Regions from separate parts of the Pseudarthrobacter sp. RHLT1-30-1 genome, predicted to be linked through region 3. Evidence: riboswitches for the same ligand, from Rfam matches in the RefSeq annotation. Region 3 holds a riboswitch; each other region holds the start of a gene.

Region 1 (6,357 bases), on a different contig from region 3:
TCGGACATGCGGCCGACCATGGGCACCACCGCGAAGTGGACGAGGTGCGCCGCCAGCAACAGAAGGAGGATCCGTGAGGTGTCCGTCTGGACAACCACCTTCAGGTAGGTGATGGAGAACGTGACCACGAGGTAGTACAGGATGTTTTCCGCGAAGCGAAGGCCCATCGCGGTGAAAACACCACGCGGGTAGCGGCGGAACACCTCTCCGACGCCGTAACCCTTCTTCTCGACGGTGACTTCCTTCTGGGCCTCCAGGAAGATGGGGGCGTCCGTGACCTTGGTCCGGATGTAGTAGCCGATCAGCACGATCACGGCCGAGAGCCAGAAGGCCACACGCCAGCCCCAGCTGAGGAAGTCGGCGGAAGACAGCGTGGAGCTCAGGATGAACAGCACGGCCGTGGCCAGCAGGTTGCCCAGCGGAACGGCGGACTGCGGCCAGCTGGACCAGAAGCCGCGGGATTTGCTTGGGCTGTGCTCTGCCACGAGGAGGACGGCGCCGCCCCATTCACCGCCGACGGCGAAGCCCTGGGCGAAGCGCAGGAACACCAGGAGGGCCGGGGCCCAGTAGCCGATCTGCTGGAAGGTCGGCAGGCAGCCCATCGCGAAGGTCGCGACGCCCACCAGGATGATGCTGAGCTGGAGCAGCTGCTTGCGGCCGAACTTGTCGCCGAAGTGGCCGAAGACGATGCCGCCGATCGGCCGGGCGACGAAACCAACAGCGTAGGTCAGGAAGGCGGCAATGATGCCGTCCAGTTCCGAGCCGGAGTTGGGGAAAAAGGTCTTACCGAAAACGAGGGTCGCCGCGGAGGCGTAGAGGAAGAACTCGTACCACTCAACTACGGTGCCGGCCATGGAGGCCGTTACTACCTTCTTCAGGCCGGACGACTTGACGTCTTCCTCTTGGGGGCGCCTGGCGGCGTTTTGAGAACTCATTTTCGACTCCTTTGGTGTCTCCGTCGACACCCTATGGACCTTTGCGGCGGTGGACGCCTGTGATTTGTGACACGCGGCATCATTCTCAACGAGTATGGACGTTCACGCCCGCAGGCTCAACGGCCATTAGTGCAGAGCGTATCTGCATAAATGCACACCCGGCCCGGTTTTTGGTCGAAGGACTAGCCGAAGAAGTGCTGCCGGAGCTGGTTGGTGAGCTGGCCGATCTCGGTCAGGAAGCCGTCATGCCCGATCGGCGCCTCGATGGTGTGCACGGCCACGTCACCCGGCAGGGCAGCGGCGAGGGCATCGGACTGGGCCGGGAAGTACAGCCGGTCCGAGTCGACGGCTGCCACCAGGAACTGCGCCGTGGTCGGAGCCAGGGCCTCGGTGAGGGCGCCGCGGCCCCGGCTGATGTCGTGGCTCATGAGCGCCTCGGTGATGGCGATGTAGCTGTTCGCATCGAAGCGCCGGACCAGTTTGTTGCCCTGGTGGTCCAGGTAGCTCTCGACCTGGTAGCGTCCCCGGCCGGCCAGGGACCCGGCTTCGAGCGGGGACTCGGAGTCCTGGGCGTTCCGGCCGAACCGCTCGTCCAGCTCTGCGGCGGAACGGTAGGTGATGTGCGCTATCCGCCGGGCGAGGGCCAGGCCCGCTTCCGGCTCCGGGCCGCCGTAGTAATCTCCGCCGTTGAAATTGGGATCCTGCCGGATCGCCAGCGTCTGCGCCTGCGCGAAGGCAATCTGTTCGGCGGTGCTGCTCGCCCCGACGGAAATCACGGCGCAGCGCTGGACCCGCTCCGGACAGCTGACCGCCCACTCCAGGGCCCGGGCCCCGCCCAGGGAACCACCGAGCACGGCGAACCAGCTGCGGATGCCCAGGGCGTCCGCCAGCCGTGCTTCGGCCGCCGTCGTGTCCCGGAGCGTGACGAGCGGGAACCGTGAGCCCCAGGGCTTTCCGTCGGGAGCCGTGGTGGAGGGCCCGGTGGAGCCGTAGCAGCCACCGAGGATGTTGATCGAGACGACGAAGTACTTGTCCGTGTCCACGGGAGCACCGGGGCCGGCGAGCTGCTCCCACCAGCCGGGCTCCTCGCTGTCGCCGCGCGTGACGTGGGTGTCCCCCGTGAGCGCGTGCTCGATCAAAACCGCGTTGGAGCGGTCCGCGTTGAGGGTCCCCCAGGTCTCGTAGCCGAGGGTGACGTCCGGCAGCCGGGCGCCGGATTCGAGTTCCAGGTCGCCGATCCGGAGGTGCCGGACGGTTCCGTCCGGGACCGCCGGGGCAGCGCCCTGGCCGGCCGGGGCGGGGGCGTGGGGTTGGGTGGTCGTGGTTACAGATGCACCCTGGCGGGTGGCGGCAATCGTCATTTGGGACCTCACTTCGCGCTTGCCCACCGTCAGCTGACCGGCGGGCCAGGTCTTCACCCGGGGCACCCCGCCGCAAATGGAGGGTTGCCGGCCAGCAAGCCGGGGCTGTCGCTGGCGCTCATGACCTTCCTTGAGTCTACGAAACGCGGCGGGCAGGTGGCGAAGATTGTGACGTCCGTGTGACTCCCCGCGTTGGACCGGCGCCCGGGCAGCCCAGGCTGTCCCAGACCTGGCGCCGGGCGCCGGTGCTGCTCAGGCGGTCTTGGCCGCGCGGAATCCGGCGTCGAGGTCGGCGAGGATGTCGTCGATGTGTTCCAGGCCTACGGAGAGCCGCACCAGGCCGGGGTTCACGCCGGCGATGGTCTGCTGTTCCGGGGAGAGCTGGCTGTGCGTGGTCGACGCCGGGTGGATGACCAGCGAGCGCACGTCGCCGATGTTGGCCACGTGCGAGTGCAGTTCGAGGGCGTCGACGAACCGCTTTCCGGCTTCGGCTCCGCCGGCGATGTTGAAGGCGACGACGGCGCCGGTCCCCTTGGGCCCGTATTTGCGGCCGCGCTCGTACCAGGGGCTGGAGGGCAGCCCCGCGTAGGCGACGGATTCGACGTCGTCCCTGGCTTCGAGCCATTCAGCCACCCTGATGGCGTTCGCGACGTGCCGCTCCACCCGCAGGCTCAGGGTTTCGATGCCCTGGGCGATGAGGAAGGCGTTGAACGGGGACACCGCCGAGCCGAGGTCGCGCAGCAGCTGGACGCGGGCCTTGAGGATGTAGGACAGGTTGGCGCCGAGGGCACCGTCCGCGCCGAGGTCCCGGGCGTAGACGAGGCCGTTGTAGGTGGGGTCGGGGGTGTTGAAGCCGGGGAAACGCTCCGGGTCCTTGCCGAAATCGAAGTTGCCGGAATCCACGATCACTCCCGCGATCGCGGCGCCGTGGCCGCCGAGGTACTTCGTGGCGGAGTGCACCACGATGTCCGCACCCCACTCGATCGGCCGGATCAGGTACGGGGTGGAGAGCGTGTTGTCCACGATCAGCGGGACACCGGCCTCGTGCGCCACCTGTGAGATGCCTTCGATGTCCAGCACGTCCTGGCGCGGGTTGGAGACGACTTCGCCAAAGAACAGCTTGGTGTTCGGCTGCACGGCGTCGCGCCACTGGGCTAGGTTGTCGGGGTCCTCCACGAAGGTGACAGAGATGCCGAACTTTTTCAGCGTATGCGCCAGCAGGTTGTAGGTGCCGCCGTAGAGGCTGGGGCTCGCCACCACATGATCCCCGACCTCGGCGACGTTGAGGATCGCGAAGGTTTCCGCGGCCTGGCCGGAGCTCAGCAGCAGTGCCGCGAGCCCGCCTTCCAGGCTGGCCACCCGCTGTTCCACCGCGTCCTGGGTGGGGTTGCCGATCCGGGTGTAGATGGGGGCAAGTTCGGCCAGGGCGAAGCGGTTGGCGGCGCTCTCGGCGCTGGGGAAGACGAACGACGTCGTCTGGTAGATCGGCAGCGAGCGGGCGCCGGTGGCGCTGTCCGGCTCCTGGCCGGCATGGATCTGGCGGGTTTCGAAGGACCAGGCGTTCGACATCGGGACACTCCTCAAGGGACTGGGCACAGGCATTCCGGAGCCTCTTGGCCCGGGTCAGCACTGGCGCCGCGCTTGCCTTCCGGCGGGCGCCGGACGGCCAGGTCTTCACCCGGGGCACCCCACCGCGATACGAGGGTTGCCGGCCAGCAAGCCGGGGCTCTGTGCTGGCACTCATGACCTGCCCTCAGTCTAGGAAGCGGTGACGGGTCGTGAATAGCTTTGTGACGAAGATGAAGCTGGATGCGCGGCGGGGGCTGTCAGTCGCGTTGGAGCGCCACTGACACCCCATTGACGCCCTATTGACAAGGAGGAACAGCCGTGAGCGCACCCCGGAATTTAGGATCCCATCCCGGTAAGGGCACCCTAAGCTGAGAGCCGCATCACAAAGTGCCAAGATGATGGCATGCGCATGGATCACGTCTCTTACGCCTGTGAACAAGATGGCCTCGCTGCCACCACCGAACGAATTGCGTCTGCCCTCGGCGTTGAAGCCGTGAAGGGCGGAGTACACCCCAGATTCGGGACCCGCAACATGATTATCCCGCTCGCGGGACACAAATATCTCGAGGTTGTGGAGGTGCTGAACCACCCGGCCTCGGACAAGGCTCCCTTCGGGCAGGCCGTCCGTGCCCGCTCCGAAGCCGGCGGCGGCTGGATGGGCTGGTGCGTCGAAGTTGACGACCTGGCCCCGTTCGAGGAACGGCTCGGCCGCGCCGCCGTCAACGGCAACCGCAAGTTCCCCGACGGCCGCGAACTGGTCTGGAAGCAGATCGGCATCCTGGGGCTCATCGCCGATCCGCAGGTTCCGTACATGCTCAAGTGGGAAGGCGATCCGGAACTCCACCCGTCTAAGGCCTACGAGAGCAACGTCAAGATGTCCGCCCTCACGATCGCCGGTTCGGCAGAGCGGGTCACCGAATGGCTCGGTGTGCCGGTCGAAAAGCCCCTCGAAGACGTGGCCGTCCACTGGCTCGCTCCCCGCGGCACCCCCGGTATCCTGTCCGTCACATTCGAGACCGCCACCGGGGCCGTCACCATCTAGCGTTTCACCGCCCAACACTTCGGCCGCCATCAGCGGGTGCCAATGACGTCACCCACCGATGGCGGCCGATACTTTTTAATACCGGCAACCTAATACCGGCAACGCGGAGTCACTTCGCGCCCGTCCGAAGGCTCCGGATGGGCCGGAGGTGACTCCGCGTTGATTGGGTGCAGACTCAGCCCAGGCCGATGGCCTTGCCGAAGAGGCTGAAGCCGACGAACGCCACGATGTCCAGCACGGCGTGGGCGATCACCAGCGGCATCAGCCGCCGGGTCCTCGTGTAGATGAGCGCGAAGATGACGCCCATGATGGCGTTGCCGATGAACGGGCCGAAGCCCTGGTAGAGGTGGTAGCTGCCGCGCAGCATGGAACTGGTGAAGACCGCCAGCGGCACACCCCAGCCGAACTTGCCGAGCCGGTCCAGCAGGTAGCCCACCACGATCACCTCCTCCACGATCCCGTGCCGGACTGCGGAGAGGATCAGCACCGGCACCGTCCACCAGTACGCGTCCAGCGCGCTGGGGATGATCGCCGTCGTGATGCCGAGAGCCCGGCCGGCAGCGTAGAGGCCGAGGGAGGGGATGCCGATCAGCGCCGCCAGGCCGAAGCCCTGCAGCAGGTCCCTGCCGGGGCGGGCAAAACTGAGGCCCAGGGTCCGGAACGCCGTGACGCCCCGGCCACCGCCGCCGGACAGTCCGGCCGGCCGGTGCTCGGTCAGGAAGTAAATCACCAGGGCCACCGGCACCAGGGCGAAGAAGATATCCAGCAGCTGGTAGGTCAGATCAAAGTACTCCCGGGTACTTTGCGAACGGTTCAGGGTGGAGGTGCCCTCCGCCAGCGGCGCACGGGTCATCTTGTCCAGGAGCTGAACGACCGAATACACGGCGGACTGCCCCAGGGACAGGCCCAGGACGATCCAGACTTCTAGCCGCAGACGGCGGCGGGAGGGAACGAGCATGTTCCTATCTTGCCCGGAGTTGCCGCCTATGCTTGGGGATTATGAGTGCGCCCGGGAAAATCATCATGATCCGGCATGGCCAGTCCGCCGCCAATGCCGACACCTCGATCTATAACCGGGTGCCCGATTACCGGATTCCGCTGACCGAGCTCGGCCTGGACCAGGCCCGGGCGGCCGGCGAGCAGGTCCGGCGGCTGCTGGACGGCCGGCAGGTCTGCGTGTACGTCTCCCCCTACCTGCGTGCCTACCAGACCCTTGAGGCGCTCAACCTCGGCGCGCTGGTCGAGCGCGTGATCGAGGAACCGCGGCTGCGGGAGCAGGACTGGGCCAACTTCCAGATCGCCGGCGAGATCGAGGACCAGAAGGAACTCCGCAACGCCTACGGCCACTTCTTCTACCGCTTCCGGGAGGGCGAGTCCGGCTCCGATGTCTATGACCGGGTCTCCTCGTTCATGGAGACCCTGCACCGGCACTGGGCAAGACCGGACTACG
Region 2 (6,357 bases), on a different contig from region 3:
TGGCCGGCTTCGACACCGGCGTCATTTCCTCCAAGCGGCAGGTGCTCGCCTAGCCCGTCCTGCGCGTTCGGCTGCCGAACTCGCGGGAAACGTGCCTGGTCGCTGTAACGAAACAGCGAGCCGGCACGTTACCCGCGACCGGGGCGACCGGCCCGGGTGGCCGGGCCGCCGCCGGGGGGGCTCGGACCGGACTAGGGCTTTCCGGGGAGCTCCGGAAGCACGCCCGGAAGGGTCGGCACCGGCAGCGGAGCCCTGGGGAGATTGTGGTCCTCGCCCGGACCCGGGAGCCCGGGAATCCCCGGTGTGACCGGGCGGTGCGGCGGCGTCGGAAGAACTCCGTCCCGTCCAAGAGCGGGTGGAGTGGCCGGCGCGCCTGGCGCAGCAGGAACCGCACCAGCGGATCCAGGAGCTGCGGCCGCGCCATCGGCTGTCGTCGGGGTGGTGGCTGTAGCCGGAATTGACGGCACGGGAGCTGCCGGGATATGCGCCGGTGAGGGTCCGGCCGGTTGTGGGGCCGAATCCGGTGTCGCGCCGGACGGCTGGAAGACGACGCCCACGGCGTGGCTGACACTGGCCCGGAAGTCCTCGCCGGAGGCTGCCACGGCGCCGGCCCCGAGGGTCATGGCACCTACGACAGCGCCGCCAACGATCGCCAGCCGGCGCTTCCGGCCGCGGCGCTCGGCCAGGCTGGAAACGCCCGCCGGCAGCGCTTCCTCGGCGGGACCCGGCGTCGAAGTCTCCCTAGGACCCGGCGTAGCAGTCCCCAGGGGACCCGGCAGCGCCTCCTCGGCGGGACCCGGCACGGACGCGAGGGTGGGCATCGCCGTCGTCGTGTCAGCGGAAGTACCGGCTGCGGGAGCACCGGATCCTGCGGAGGAACCCACGGCCAGCAGCGCCGCGAGGTCGGCGCGGGGCGCAGGGGCCTGGGAAGGGACCAGGGATCGTAGCTCTTCGAGCGAACTGCGGAGCTCGGTCGCTGCTTCGAGGCCGGAGTCACGGAGCATCGCCTGGATGCTGCCATCCTGCTGGGGTTCGTGGGATCCGGTCATGATGCTGCGTGGTCCTTTTCGGTGACGAGTTCGCGCAGGGCACTGAGCCCGCGTCGTTGAAGCTGTTTAATGGCACCCGGCGTCTTGTCCATGATGCGGGCGACCTGGTCGATGGAGAGGTCCGCGACGATCCTCAGGACCAGGACTTCCCGTTGCTCATCGTTGAGCCGGGAGAGGAAATCAGTAAGGCCTCCCAGCGAACCGAGTACCTCGTCCTCGGCGGAAGCGGCGTACCGTGTGTCATCCCGGGGGTCGTATTCGGCCAGGTACGGCGTCCGGTCGGCCCGCCGGTGGTGGTCCACCAGCCGGGCGTGGGCGACGGAGAAAATGAAGGTCCGCAGGCCGCTCCGGCCCCCGGTGACCTTGGAGAGTTTCGGCAGGATGTCGACGAAGACGTCCTGGGTCAACGCCTCGGCGTCGTCCACCCCGCGGGCCCGGAAGTAACCCAACACCGCGGGTGAAATGCTGGCGTAGACAGCGCTGAATCCTGATGGCTCGCCCGCCAAGGCGGCTGACATTTCGTCATCGCTGAGCTGTGCTGCCAAGTGGCTGTCCTTCCGGTTGCTGCCGGGGTGCGGCCCTGCCAGTGTAGCGGCCGCACCCCCGGGCGCCTCCGTAGAGGCGTCCAGTCCCTGCCTGTAGAGCTCAGTGCCTACTTGTTGAGCTCAGGCAGCTTGTCCGACGGCAGGGTCGGCACGGCCGGGGTGGCGGGAACAGCCGGCGCACCCTCGGCGCCGGGCACGGCCGGAACAGCAACGGTCACGCCGGCGTGGGCCTTGGCCTGGGCAGCGCCGGTGGCGTTGGCCGCAGCTTCGGCGGTGACGCCGTCCTGGTCGGCGTCGACGGTACCCTCGACGGATCCTTCGGTGCCTTCGGTGCTGGCGTCGCCCTCGGCGGAGCCATCAACGGAGCCATCAACGGACGGCGACGCCGGGACGGCGGGGACGGCCGGAACCGCCGGCGCGGCGGGAAGTTCGGGGGTCGCCGGAACCGAGGGGGTTGCCGGGACGGCGGGCGTAGCGGGGGTCACTTCAGCCTGCTGGGTGCTCGAAACCTGGGCCGCGTTGGCCAGGCCGACACCGGAGAAGCCTCCGACAACGATAATGGCGGCGCTGACAGCAATCTTGGTGGTCTTGCTAACACTCTGCATAAGAAACGTACATCCTTTGTTTTTTGGGTGTAGCCGGCTGAAGCCGCGTGGGGGCAGTCAACAGCCCGCGCTATCTTTCGAAGGCCGGCCGGCGCCGCACGGGGCGGGCCGGCCTGCACTTACATGGAAGGCCGGCCGGATTCCTGGTGGGGGGGTCCATCATCCGGCGGCGCTTACAAAGGAGTAATCGCCCGGCGGCCCCGAAAGGTTACGCACCATCCGGAACTTTCTCCGGGGGCTGCCCGGCGGAGCGGTAACACCGGCTTTAACGGCGACGGCGGCGGGCCACCCTTTCAGGTGACCCGCCGCCGTCGGGCGCCGGAATGAGCGTCCGCCGCGGGCAGTACTAGTCGTTGATCAGGTCGTTGATCACGATGGTCTGGTCGCGGTCCGGGCCAACGCCGATCGCGGAGAAGCGCGTGCCGGAAAGCTTCTCGAGCGCCAGCACGTAGTTCCTGGCGTTCTCCGGGAGGTCGTCCAGGGTGCGGGCACCGGTGATGTCCTCGGTCCAGCCCTCGAAAAGCTCGAAGATCGGTTTGGCGTGGTGGAACTCGGTCTGCGTCATCGGCATTTCGTCGTGCCGGACGCCGTCGACGTCGTAGGCCACGCAGACCGGGATCTGTTCGATGCCGGTGAGCACGTCCAGCTTGGTGACGAAGTAGTCCGTGAAGCCGTTGACCCGCGAGGCGTGCCGCGCCAGCACGGCGTCGTACCAGCCGCAGCGGCGCGGCCGGCCGGTGTTGACGCCGAACTCGCCGCCGGTCTTCTGCAGGTACATGCCCATCTCGTCGAAGAGTTCCGTGGGGAACGGGCCGGCGCCGACACGGGTGGTGTACGCCTTGATGATGCCGATGGACCGCGAGATCCGGGTGGGGCCGATGCCGGAGCCTACCGAGGCGCCGCCGGCGGTCGGGTTGGAGGAGGTCACGAACGGGTAGGTGCCGTGGTCGACGTCCAGGAACGTGGCCTGGCCGCCCTCCATGAGGACCACCTTGCCCTCGTCCAGGGCGGTGTTCAGGACATAGGTGCTGTCGATGACCAGCGGGCGGAGGCGTTCGGCGAAGGACAGGAAGTAGTCCACGATCTCGTCCACCTCGATGTCGCGGCGGTTGTAGACCTTGACCAGCAGTTCGTTTTTCTGCCGCAGCGATCCTTCGACCTTCTGGCGCAGGATCGACGCGTCGAAAACGTCCTGGACGCGGATGCCGAGGCGGGCCACCTTGTCCATGTAGGCCGGGCCGATACCGCGGCCGGTCGTGCCGATGGCGCGGCTGCCGAGGAACCGCTCGGTGACCTTGTCCAGGACCTGGTGGTAGGGCGCCACGAGGTGGGCGTTGGCGGAGATACGCAGCCTGGAGGTGTCCGCACCGCGGGCTTCCAGTCCGTCGATCTCCTGGAACAGCGCCTCGAGGTTCACCACGCAGCCGTTGCCGATGATCGGAATGGCGTTGGGGCTCAGGATGCCGGCCGGAAGGAGCTTGAGCTCATACTTCTCACCGCCTACGACGACGGTGTGCCCGGCATTGTTGCCACCATTGGGCTTGACGACGTAGTCGACTCGGCCACCAAGCAGGTCAGTGGCTTTACCTTTGCCTTCGTCGCCCCATTGGGCTCCGACGATCACGATTGCTGGCATGGGATCCTCCCCCATTCGTTCGGGCCGGGTTCCGGATTCACCAGGGTGATCCGGAGCTGGGCGCCGTTCATGAGAATGCCCCGAATCTACCGCTGTGCTCTTACCATCAACGCCAGAGTCCGGGGCTCTTACCACCCAAGTTTAGCCGATAGCCGTGGCGGCCACCCATTTGGCCATCCAATGGACTTTGCGGGCCGTTGCGGTAATGACCCGGTGTCCGGCCAGCGAAACTTCGGCGCGCGGACTTGCGCGGGTCTCCGTGGTGGAATTTAGTAAGAGTTGACCATCCCGAGCGGCCGAGGGACCTGGACCATTGACGCCGCAGCAACCTGCGGACACTCCCCTGTGACGGCAACGGTGCTACCGCCAGGACCGATGCAAAGGAACCACTCATGCAGCAGAACACCGACCATATCCGCGCCACCCACGCCGGCTCCTTGCCCCGCACCGCCGAGCTGATCGCGGCGAACGAGGCCAAGGAAGTGGACGGCATCAGCCCCGAATTCCTGGACCTGCTGGAAACCTCCGTGGTGGACATCGTGCAGCGCCAGAAAGACCTCGGCCTCGAGATCGCCAACGACGGCGAATACGGGCACACCATGTCCAACTCGGTGGACTATGGAGCGTGGTGGAACTACTCCTTCAGCCGGCTCGGCGGGCTTGAGCCCACGGAGGTGGACCGCTGGAAAGACGCCGCGGTACACCGCTCCACCCCCGGGAACATCGTCCTGACCACGTTCCCGGACCGGCGCGACCGGCAGAAGTTCGACGACGCCTACACCGATCCGTCCTCCGGGATCCTGGCGCACCGCAAGAGTGTCACGCAACCGAAGATCGCCGGCCCGCTGACCTACACCGGCCACGCCCTCGTGGGCTCGGACATCGCCGACCTGAAGACGGGCCTGGCCGCGGCGGGCCTGTCCGAGGGCTTCGTCGCTTCCCTGTCCCCCGGCTCCTGCGCCCGCGTGGCCAACGAGTACTACAAGACGGACGAGGAACTCCTCTACGCCTGCGCCGACGCCATGCGCGAGGAGTACAAGGCCATCATCGACGCCGGGCTCACGGTCCAGCTCGACGATCCCTCGCTGGCCGAGAGCTGGGACCAGATCAACCCGGAACCGGCCCTGGCCGACTACCTCAAGTTCATCCAGCTACGGGTCGAGGCCACCAACTGGGCCCTGCGCGACCTTCCGCAGGACCAGATCCGGCTGCACGTCTGCTGGGGCTCCTGGCACGGCCCGCACACCACGGATATCCCCTTCGCGGACATCATCGACTCGGTGCTGCAGGTCAATGCTGGCGGCTACTCCTTCGAGGCCGCCAACGTCCGCCACGAGCACGAATGGCGGGTCTGGGAGGAGACCAGGCTCCCGGACGGAAAAGTCATCATCCCCGGCGTCGTCTCCCACGCCACCAACGTCGTTGAACACCCGGACCTCGTGGCTGACCGGCTCGTCCGCTTCGCCCAATTGGTGGGCCGGGAAAATGTGATTGCCTCCACAGACTGCGGTCTCGGCGGCCGGGTGCACCCCCAAATTGCCTTTGCCAAGCTGGAATCCTTGGGGGAAGGCGCCCGCCGCGCCTCGGCGCGGCTCTGGTAGCAGTCCCTCGCGCGGGAACGGCATTTCGTGGGACTTGATAGACTAGTAAGGATCGACCAGGAATCGGTCCACACCACATTTTCAAACCACACCGTACATTACGTACCCGGTGCTTGGCGTGCCCACGTACGGTCTGGCAGCTTCACCAAACCCGCAGGAGACTCAGCAATATATGACAGCCTTGGCCACTGAAAATTCCCGCGAACAGCTTCTGAGCCGCCGCTATGAACCTAGCGTCGCAGCCGTCAACGAGCTGTGCGACACGCTGCAGGCAACCAAAGCTGGCATGAATGTCCCCTACGTGGATCCGATGCACGACATCGATGAGTGCCGCATCATCAGCCTCTTCTCCAACATCGGGACCGAGGATGAGTCAGGCTTCATCACTGCCGGGGACGAGGAAGCCGCCACCCGCCTGCTCGGCGTCCACTGGAAGCTGGGCCTGCGCCCCGAGTACGTTATGCCGTGGAACGTTCACCCCTGGTACGTCCCGGGCGAGCCGAACGGCAAGTTCACGCCCGACCAGATTTCCGCGGGCCTGAAGCCGCTGCTGAAGTTCCTCGCCGTGGTGCCCCGCGCCTCAGTGATCGTGGCTCACGGCACCGAGGCCAACCGCCTCGCGAACCTGCTCCTCAAGACCGAGGTGCCGATGATCTGGCGCCGCGGCCTTAAGACCTACAAGGTCCGCTCGCTCAGCGGCCGCGCCTTCGCCGGCACCCCTGCCCGCCAGGAGCAGTACCTCGACGAGATGGGCACCGTCTACGCGGACGCGATGGCCCGCACCGGTCTGGCCAAGACCAGCTAGTCTCTACCCGCACCGACGACGGCGGGCGCCCACCTTCTGGTGGACGCCCGCCGTCGTTGTTTAACAAACAACGCGGGGTCACTTCCGGCCCATCCCAGGGGGTGGAATGGGCCGGA
Region 3 (6,357 bases):
CCGACGGCCTCATCATCCGGCCCGCGCCGCTGCACGCCGGCGTCGTACACAGCTATGCCGACCACCGGATGGCCACGGCAGGCGCCATCCTGGGCCTCGCCGTCCCCGGCGTCGAGGTCGAGGACATCGCCACCACGGCCAAAACGATGCCGGGCTTCCCGCAACTGTGGGAGTCCATGCTCGCCCAGGGCCACCACCGAAACGCAGCCCCCGCAGGCTCCCTCCCCACAGAGAAAGATGGCGCCGGTGGCACGCAGCACTGACTCCTGGGACGAATCCGATGTCCGGATCCGCCCCAACAAGAAGGGCACCCGGCCGCGGACCAAGGACCGGCCCGCCTACGAGGACGCCGTCACCGGACGGATCATCACCGTCGACCGGGGACGTTACACCGCCATCGTCGCCGAAGGAACCCCCGAAGAACGCAAAATCATCGCCGCCCGGGCCCGGGAACTGCGCCGCAACCCCGTGGTGGCCGGCGACTTCGTCTCACTCGTCGGCGACGTCAGCGGGGAACCCGACACGCTGGCCCGGCTCGTCAGGATCCAGGACCGCAAGACCCTGCTGCGGCGCAGCGCCGACGACACGGACCCGATCGAGCGCGCCGTCGTCGCCAACGCCGACCAGCTGGTGATCGTGGTCGCAGCCGCCAACCCGGAGCCGAGGACAGGGTTCATCGACCGCGCCCTGGTGGCCGCCTACGACGCCGGAATCGACCCGCTGCTGCTCGTCACCAAGGCCGATGTCAAGGATCCCGCGGAGCTCCTCGCCAATTACCAGCACCTCGCTTTCCCGGTCATCATCTCCAAGACGGCGGACTCCGAGGCCTCCGGCATCGATGCCCGTTCCGATGACGGGCTGTCCGCCCGGCTGGACAAGGACGCCGTGTCGCAGCTGCGCGACTACCTCGACGGGAAGGTCACCGTCATGCTGGGTCATTCCGGCGTCGGCAAGTCCACCATGGTGAACGCGCTGACCGGCGCCGAGCGCGCCACCGGCGGCGTCAACGCCGTCACCGGTCGCGGCCGCCACACCTCCTCCTCGGCGCTGGCCCTGAAGGTCAACGATGCGCCCGTCGGCAGCTGGATCATCGACACGCCCGGCATCCGCTCGTTTGGCCTGGCCCATGTGGACCCCGACCGGATCCTGCGCTCGTTTCCGGACCTTGAGCCCGGAACCGACGACTGCGAGCGGGGCTGCAAGCACGATTCCAGCGCCGTCAACTGCGGCGTGGACGCCTGGGTGGCGGCCGGCCATGCGGGCGAATCCGGCCCGGCCCGGCTCGGCTCGCTCCGCCGGCTGCTGGGGACCGACCCGCGGATGGAAGCCCAGGACGTCAAGGAACTCGGCACCGTCTCCTGACGGTGCGTTCCGGGCCCAGCGTGGACGGGCGCGGGCCGCCCCCGGCGGCGCAGCAACGCGGCCTCCCGCCGCGCCGTCCGCTTTGGCGGTAGTTTGGAACCATGAGTCAACCCGCTTCGAGCTACAACGATGACCTGCGCCTTGCCCATGTACTGGCAGATTCCGTAGATTCCCAGACCATGAGCCGCTTCAAGGCGCTCGACCTTCGCGTGGAGACCAAGCCGGACCTCACACCGGTGACGGATGCCGACAAGTCCGTCGAGGAGGCCATCCGCGGCCAGCTGTCCCGGTCCCGGCCGCGCGACGCCGTCCTCGGCGAGGAGTTCGGCAGTTCCGGCCACGGCTCCCGGCGCTGGATCATCGACCCGATCGACGGGACCAAGAACTTCGTCCGCGGCGTCCCCGTCTGGGCCACACTGATCGCACTCGTCGACGAGGGCGAGCCGGTCGTCGGCGTCGTAAGCGCCCCGGCACTGGGCAAACGCTGGTGGGCCGCCAAGGGGGCCGGAGCCTATATGGGCCGGTCGCTGGCGGCCGCCACCCGGCTGAAGGTCTCCAATGTCTCGAACCTCTCGGACGCGTCGCTGTCCTACTCCAGCCTGGGCGGGTGGAAGCAGCGCGGCAACCTCGATGAGTTCCTCGGCCTCACCGAGGAGGTCTGGCGCACCCGGGCCTACGGCGACTTCTGGTCCTACTGCCTGGTGGCCGAAGGCGCCGTCGATATCGCCTGCGAGCCCGAACTGAACCTTTACGATATGGCCGCCCTGGTCCCGATCGTGACGGAGGCCGGCGGACGCTTCACCTCGCTCGAAGGCGAAGACGGACCCTTCGGCGGCAACGCCCTGGCCACCAACTCCATCCTGCACTCGGAGGTCCTCAAACGCCTCAACCCGGGGCTGGACGACCTCCTGTAGGACGACCTGCTGCAGGACGACCCGTTGCAGACCAACCCGGTCTGGCCCGCTGTGCGCCATTCCGCCGCCGTCCTCCACCGGGCCTCCCGGCGCGTTCCGTAACAAAGCGCTTCACATAAGAGCGCCCCCTTTTCCGCTTCCGCGCAGATGTCCTAGGCTCGATGCAGGTCACGAGTGCCAGCGCTAAACCCCGGTTTGCTGGCCGGCAACCCTCCATTCGCGGTGGGGTGCCCCGGGTGACGACCTGGCCGGTCCGGAATGGACCCGGCAAGCGCGGATCCCCGGTATGTGGGGTCCTTTTCGAGCGAGGTCCCATGTCGACTGCCACGTTTTCTTCCACTGAACTCCAGCCCGGCGCGGGCCAGGCCCAGCCCGATCCGCGCCTCGCCCTCGCCCGCCGGCCGCTGGCCGCGGTGACCGGCGCCGAGATCGAGGCACCGCTCATTCAGGGCGGCACCGTACGCTACGCCAACCTTGACTACGGCGCCTCGGCGCCGGCCCTGTCCGTGGTCTCCGCCTATCTCAACGAGATCCTGCCGTACTACGCCAGCGTCCACCGCGGCGCCGGCTATGCCTCCCAGATCAGCACCTCGGTCTACGAGAACGCCCGCACGATTGTCCGGGAATTCGTGGGCGGCCGTCCGGACGATTCGGTGATTTTTACCCGGAACACCACTGATTCACTGAACCTGCTGGCCGGCTGCCTGCCCGTCGTGGACGGCGTCCACACCGGCGAGGTGCTCTATCTCGACATCGAACACCACGCCAACCTGCTGCCGTGGCAGAGCGTGCCGCACCGCAGCGTCATTGCCGCCCCCACGCTCGCCGCCACCCTGGAACTGCTTCGCGGCGAACTCGCCTACGGCGGCGTCAGCCTGCTCGCCGTCACCGGAGCCTCCAACGTCACCGGAGAGATCCTCCCGGTCCGCGCCCTGGCCGCCCTGGCGCACGAGTACGGCGCCCGGATCGTCGTCGACGCCGCGCAGCTGGCCCCGCACCGGCGGATCGACATCGCCGCGGACGACGTCGACTATCTCGCCTTCTCCGGGCACAAGCTCTACGCACCGTTCGGCGCCGGTGTGCTGATCGGCCGTCCCGACTGGCTCGACGCCGGCACACCGCACCTGGCCGGCGGCGGAGCGGTCCAGGATGCCCGGGTCGACGCCGTCAGCTGGACCACCGGTCCGGCCCGGCACGAAGGCGGCTCACCGAATGTCCTCGGCGCAGCCACCCTGGCCCGGGCCACCCAGGTGATCGCCGACCTGGACGTGGAACAGTGGCACGCGCACGAGAACGCCATCCGGTCCTTCCTTGTCGAGGGCCTCAGCCGGATCGACGGCGTCAAAGTCCACCAGATCTTCTCGGACAGCGCCTCCTTCGAGGCACCCGCCGGCCCCGGGGCAGGCACCGGCACGATCGGCGTCGTCAACTTCTCGCTCGAAGGCTACGATGCGGGCCTGGTGGCGGCATATCTGTCGGCCGAGCACGGTATCGGGCTGCGGGACGGACGGTTCTGCGCGCATCCCCTGCTCCGGCGGCTCGGGCTGCCGGCCGGCTCGCTGCGGGCCAGCTTCGGGCTGGGGTCGCGGCTGGAGGACGCCGAGCGGCTGCTCGCCGGGATCCGGGAACTGCGCCAGACCGGCCTCGGATCGGACTACGTGGTGGACGCCGGCAGGTGGGTGCCGTCCAACGACACCCGCAGCTACCCGCACTGGGCACCCAACACACCGGGAACCGCCGGCGCGGCCCCCTGCACCCTGGAGTAACAGCACGGCGGACTAACAGCACGGCACAGCCGCCCAGTGGACGGAAGCCGCCGAGCACCGACCCTGCCGCGTGCGGTAAATTCGAAAGGTACCCATCCAGACCTGCCGAAGGAGATCGCACGTGGCACGCGGCGGACCCAAGCTGTATCAGGAGCGCCGCCTGGAGCTTGGCCAGAGCTTCCAGGACGGCGGCGAACACTACGAACGCGTCCGCCCCGGCTACCCCGCCGATTCAGCCGACTGGCTGATCCCCGCGGGCGCGAAGGACGCCGCGGATCTGGGCGCCGGAACCGGGAAATTCACCGCGCTGCTGCTCGAACGCGGCCTGCACACCGCGGCAGTGGACCCGTCCGCCGACATGCTGGCGCAGCTGCGCCGGGCTCTCCCGGGCGTCACCGCCGTCGAGGGCACCGCCGAGATCAGCGGGCTGGCCGCCGCGGCCTTCGACGTCGTCACCGTCGCCCAGGCCTGGCACTGGTGCGATCCCCTGCTGGCCAGCGCCGAGTCCGCCAGGATCCTGCGCCCCGGCGGTGTCCTGGGGCTGATCTGGAACCAGCTGGACACGTCCGTGCCGTGGGTGCACCGGCTGACGCGCATCATGCATGCCGGCGACGTGCACAAACCGCATTTCAGGCCGCCGCTGGGTCCGGAGTTCACCGGCCTGGAAAGCCACCTCACCCGCTGGGAGGATCCGGTGCGCACCGGAGACATCCTGGAACTGGCGAAGTCCCGCAGCTATTACCTGGCGGCCGGCGAGGCGACCCGCGCCAAGGTGCTCGGCAATCTCGACTGGTACCTGCACGAGCATCTGGGCCACCACCCCGAAGACGTCATCCCGCTCCCCTACCTGACGCAGAGCTGGCGCGCCGTCCGGGCCTAAGACCGCCGCACCCCTGAGCGGACATTGCCCCGGACGGCACTCTGGCCTAGGGTTTCGGTATGCCTAATAATTATAGGTAGGCACTTGCAAACCTCCGGTGCCGGCACCAAGCCACCGCCACCGGTGCGTCGACGTCGACGCCCCTACCCAGGAAGCACACCGTGCTGGACGTATCAGGACACCAACCGCAGGCCCCGGCAGCGCCGGCCCGGCATAAACCCGGTGGCCGCCGCGCCCTGCTCGGACTGCTGGGACCGGCGTTCGTGGCCGCAATCGCCTACGTCGATCCCGGCAACGTTGCCGCCAACCTCACGGCCGGCGCCCAGTACGGCTACCTCCTGGTGTGGGTGCTGGTGGCCGCCAACATCATGGCGGTCCTGGTGCAGTACCAGTCCGCCAAGCTTGGAATTGTCACCGGAAAGAGCTTGCCCGAGATCCTGGGTGAGCGCCTCAAACCGTTCTGGCGGCGCGCGTTTTGGGTCCAGGCCGAGATCGTTGCCGCCGCCACCGACCTGGCGGAGGTGGTCGGCGGCGCGATCGCGCTCTACCTGCTCTTCGGGCTGCCGCTCCCCCTCGGCGCCCTGATCGTCGGCGGCGTGTCCATGCTCCTGCTAGCAGTGCAGGCACGGAACCGGCAGCGGCCCTTCGAGTTCATCATTATGTTCCTGCTGGGCATCATCACGATCGGGTTCCTGGCCGGCCTCTTCATCAGCCCGCCCGACCCAGCGGGCGTGGCGGCCGGGCTGATCCCCGGCTTCCAGGGGCCGGACACCGTGCTTCTCGCCGCCAGCATGCTCGGCGCAACCGTCATGCCGCACGCCATCTACGTGCACTCGGCTCTCTCCAGGGACCGGCACCGCCCGAACCAGCACCTGCACGTCCCCCCGCAGGCCCTGGCCCGCCTCGTTCGGGCAACCCGCTGGGACGTCGTGGCGGCCCTCGCGGTCGCCGGGATTGTCAACATCGGGATGCTGCTGCTGGCCGCCTCGACCCTGGGTGGCGAGGAGGGGACGGATACGATCGAAGGCGCCCATGCCGCGATCACCACCAACCTGGGTCCGGTCATCGGCGTGATCTTCGCCGTCGGCCTGCTCGCTTCCGGACTGGCCTCAACGTCGGTGGGCTGCTACGCCGGCGGATCCATCATGCAGGGCCTGCTCAAGATCCGGATCCCGCTGATGACCCGCCGGGTCGTCACCCTGATTCCGGCCGTGGTGCTGCTCAGCATCGGCTTCGATCCGACGTGGGGCCTCGTCCTCAGCCAGGTCGTCCTGAGCTTCGGGATCCCCTTCGTGCTGGTCCCCCTGGTGGTCCTGACCAGCAACAAGACCCTGATGGGACGCTTCACCGACGGGATGGCCCTCCGAATTGCCGCCGTCATCAGTGTGATCCTGGTCGTGGCGCTCAACCTTGTCCTGCTGTGGTTGACCTTCTC

What was found. Region 3 has a riboswitch for S-adenosylmethionine ahead of AC50YM_RS02935 (aminotransferase class V-fold PLP-dependent enzyme). Riboswitches for the same ligand answer to the same signal wherever they lie in the genome.
Region 1: it holds a riboswitch for S-adenosylmethionine, as region 3 does, so the genes downstream of both, metX (homoserine O-acetyltransferase MetX) here and AC50YM_RS02935 (aminotransferase class V-fold PLP-dependent enzyme) in region 3, are expected to answer to the same signal.
Region 2: it holds a riboswitch for S-adenosylmethionine, as region 3 does, so the genes downstream of both, AC50YM_RS00915 (cobalamin-independent methionine synthase II family protein) here and AC50YM_RS02935 (aminotransferase class V-fold PLP-dependent enzyme) in region 3, are expected to answer to the same signal.

The regions. Positions count from the first base shown of each region.
Region 1 is NZ_JBWZCG010000010.1:17,870-24,226, reverse strand. It holds gene AC50YM_RS09180 (MFS transporter) at 1-935, opposite strand, end outside; gene metX (homoserine O-acetyltransferase MetX) at 1,118-2,296, opposite strand; SAM riboswitch class IV at 2,307-2,422, opposite strand; gene AC50YM_RS09170 (bifunctional o-acetylhomoserine/o-acetylserine sulfhydrylase) at 2,549-3,865, opposite strand; SAM riboswitch class IV at 3,929-4,044, opposite strand; gene AC50YM_RS09165 (VOC family protein) at 4,269-4,907, shown strand; gene AC50YM_RS09160 (CPBP family intramembrane glutamic endopeptidase) at 5,083-5,865, opposite strand; gene AC50YM_RS09155 (histidine phosphatase family protein) at 5,907-6,357, shown strand, end outside.
Region 2 is NZ_JBWZCG010000001.1:183,310-189,666, forward strand. It holds gene AC50YM_RS00890 (CoA-binding protein) at 1-53, shown strand, start outside; gene AC50YM_RS00895 (hypothetical protein) at 192-1,049, opposite strand; gene AC50YM_RS00900 (RNA polymerase sigma factor) at 1,046-1,594, opposite strand; gene AC50YM_RS00905 (hypothetical protein) at 1,702-2,199, opposite strand; gene AC50YM_RS00910 (adenylosuccinate synthase) at 2,546-3,835, opposite strand; SAM riboswitch class I at 4,116-4,217, shown strand; gene AC50YM_RS00915 (cobalamin-independent methionine synthase II family protein) at 4,228-5,436, shown strand; gene AC50YM_RS00920 (uracil-DNA glycosylase family protein) at 5,609-6,241, shown strand.
Region 3 is NZ_JBWZCG010000002.1:105,546-111,902, forward strand. It holds gene aroA (3-phosphoshikimate 1-carboxyvinyltransferase) at 1-263, shown strand, start outside; gene rsgA (ribosome small subunit-dependent GTPase A) at 247-1,362, shown strand; gene hisN (histidinol-phosphatase) at 1,464-2,276, shown strand; SAM riboswitch class IV at 2,443-2,556, shown strand; gene AC50YM_RS02935 (aminotransferase class V-fold PLP-dependent enzyme) at 2,591-4,042, shown strand; gene AC50YM_RS02940 (class I SAM-dependent methyltransferase) at 4,164-4,922, shown strand; gene AC50YM_RS02945 (Nramp family divalent metal transporter) at 5,084-6,357, shown strand, end outside.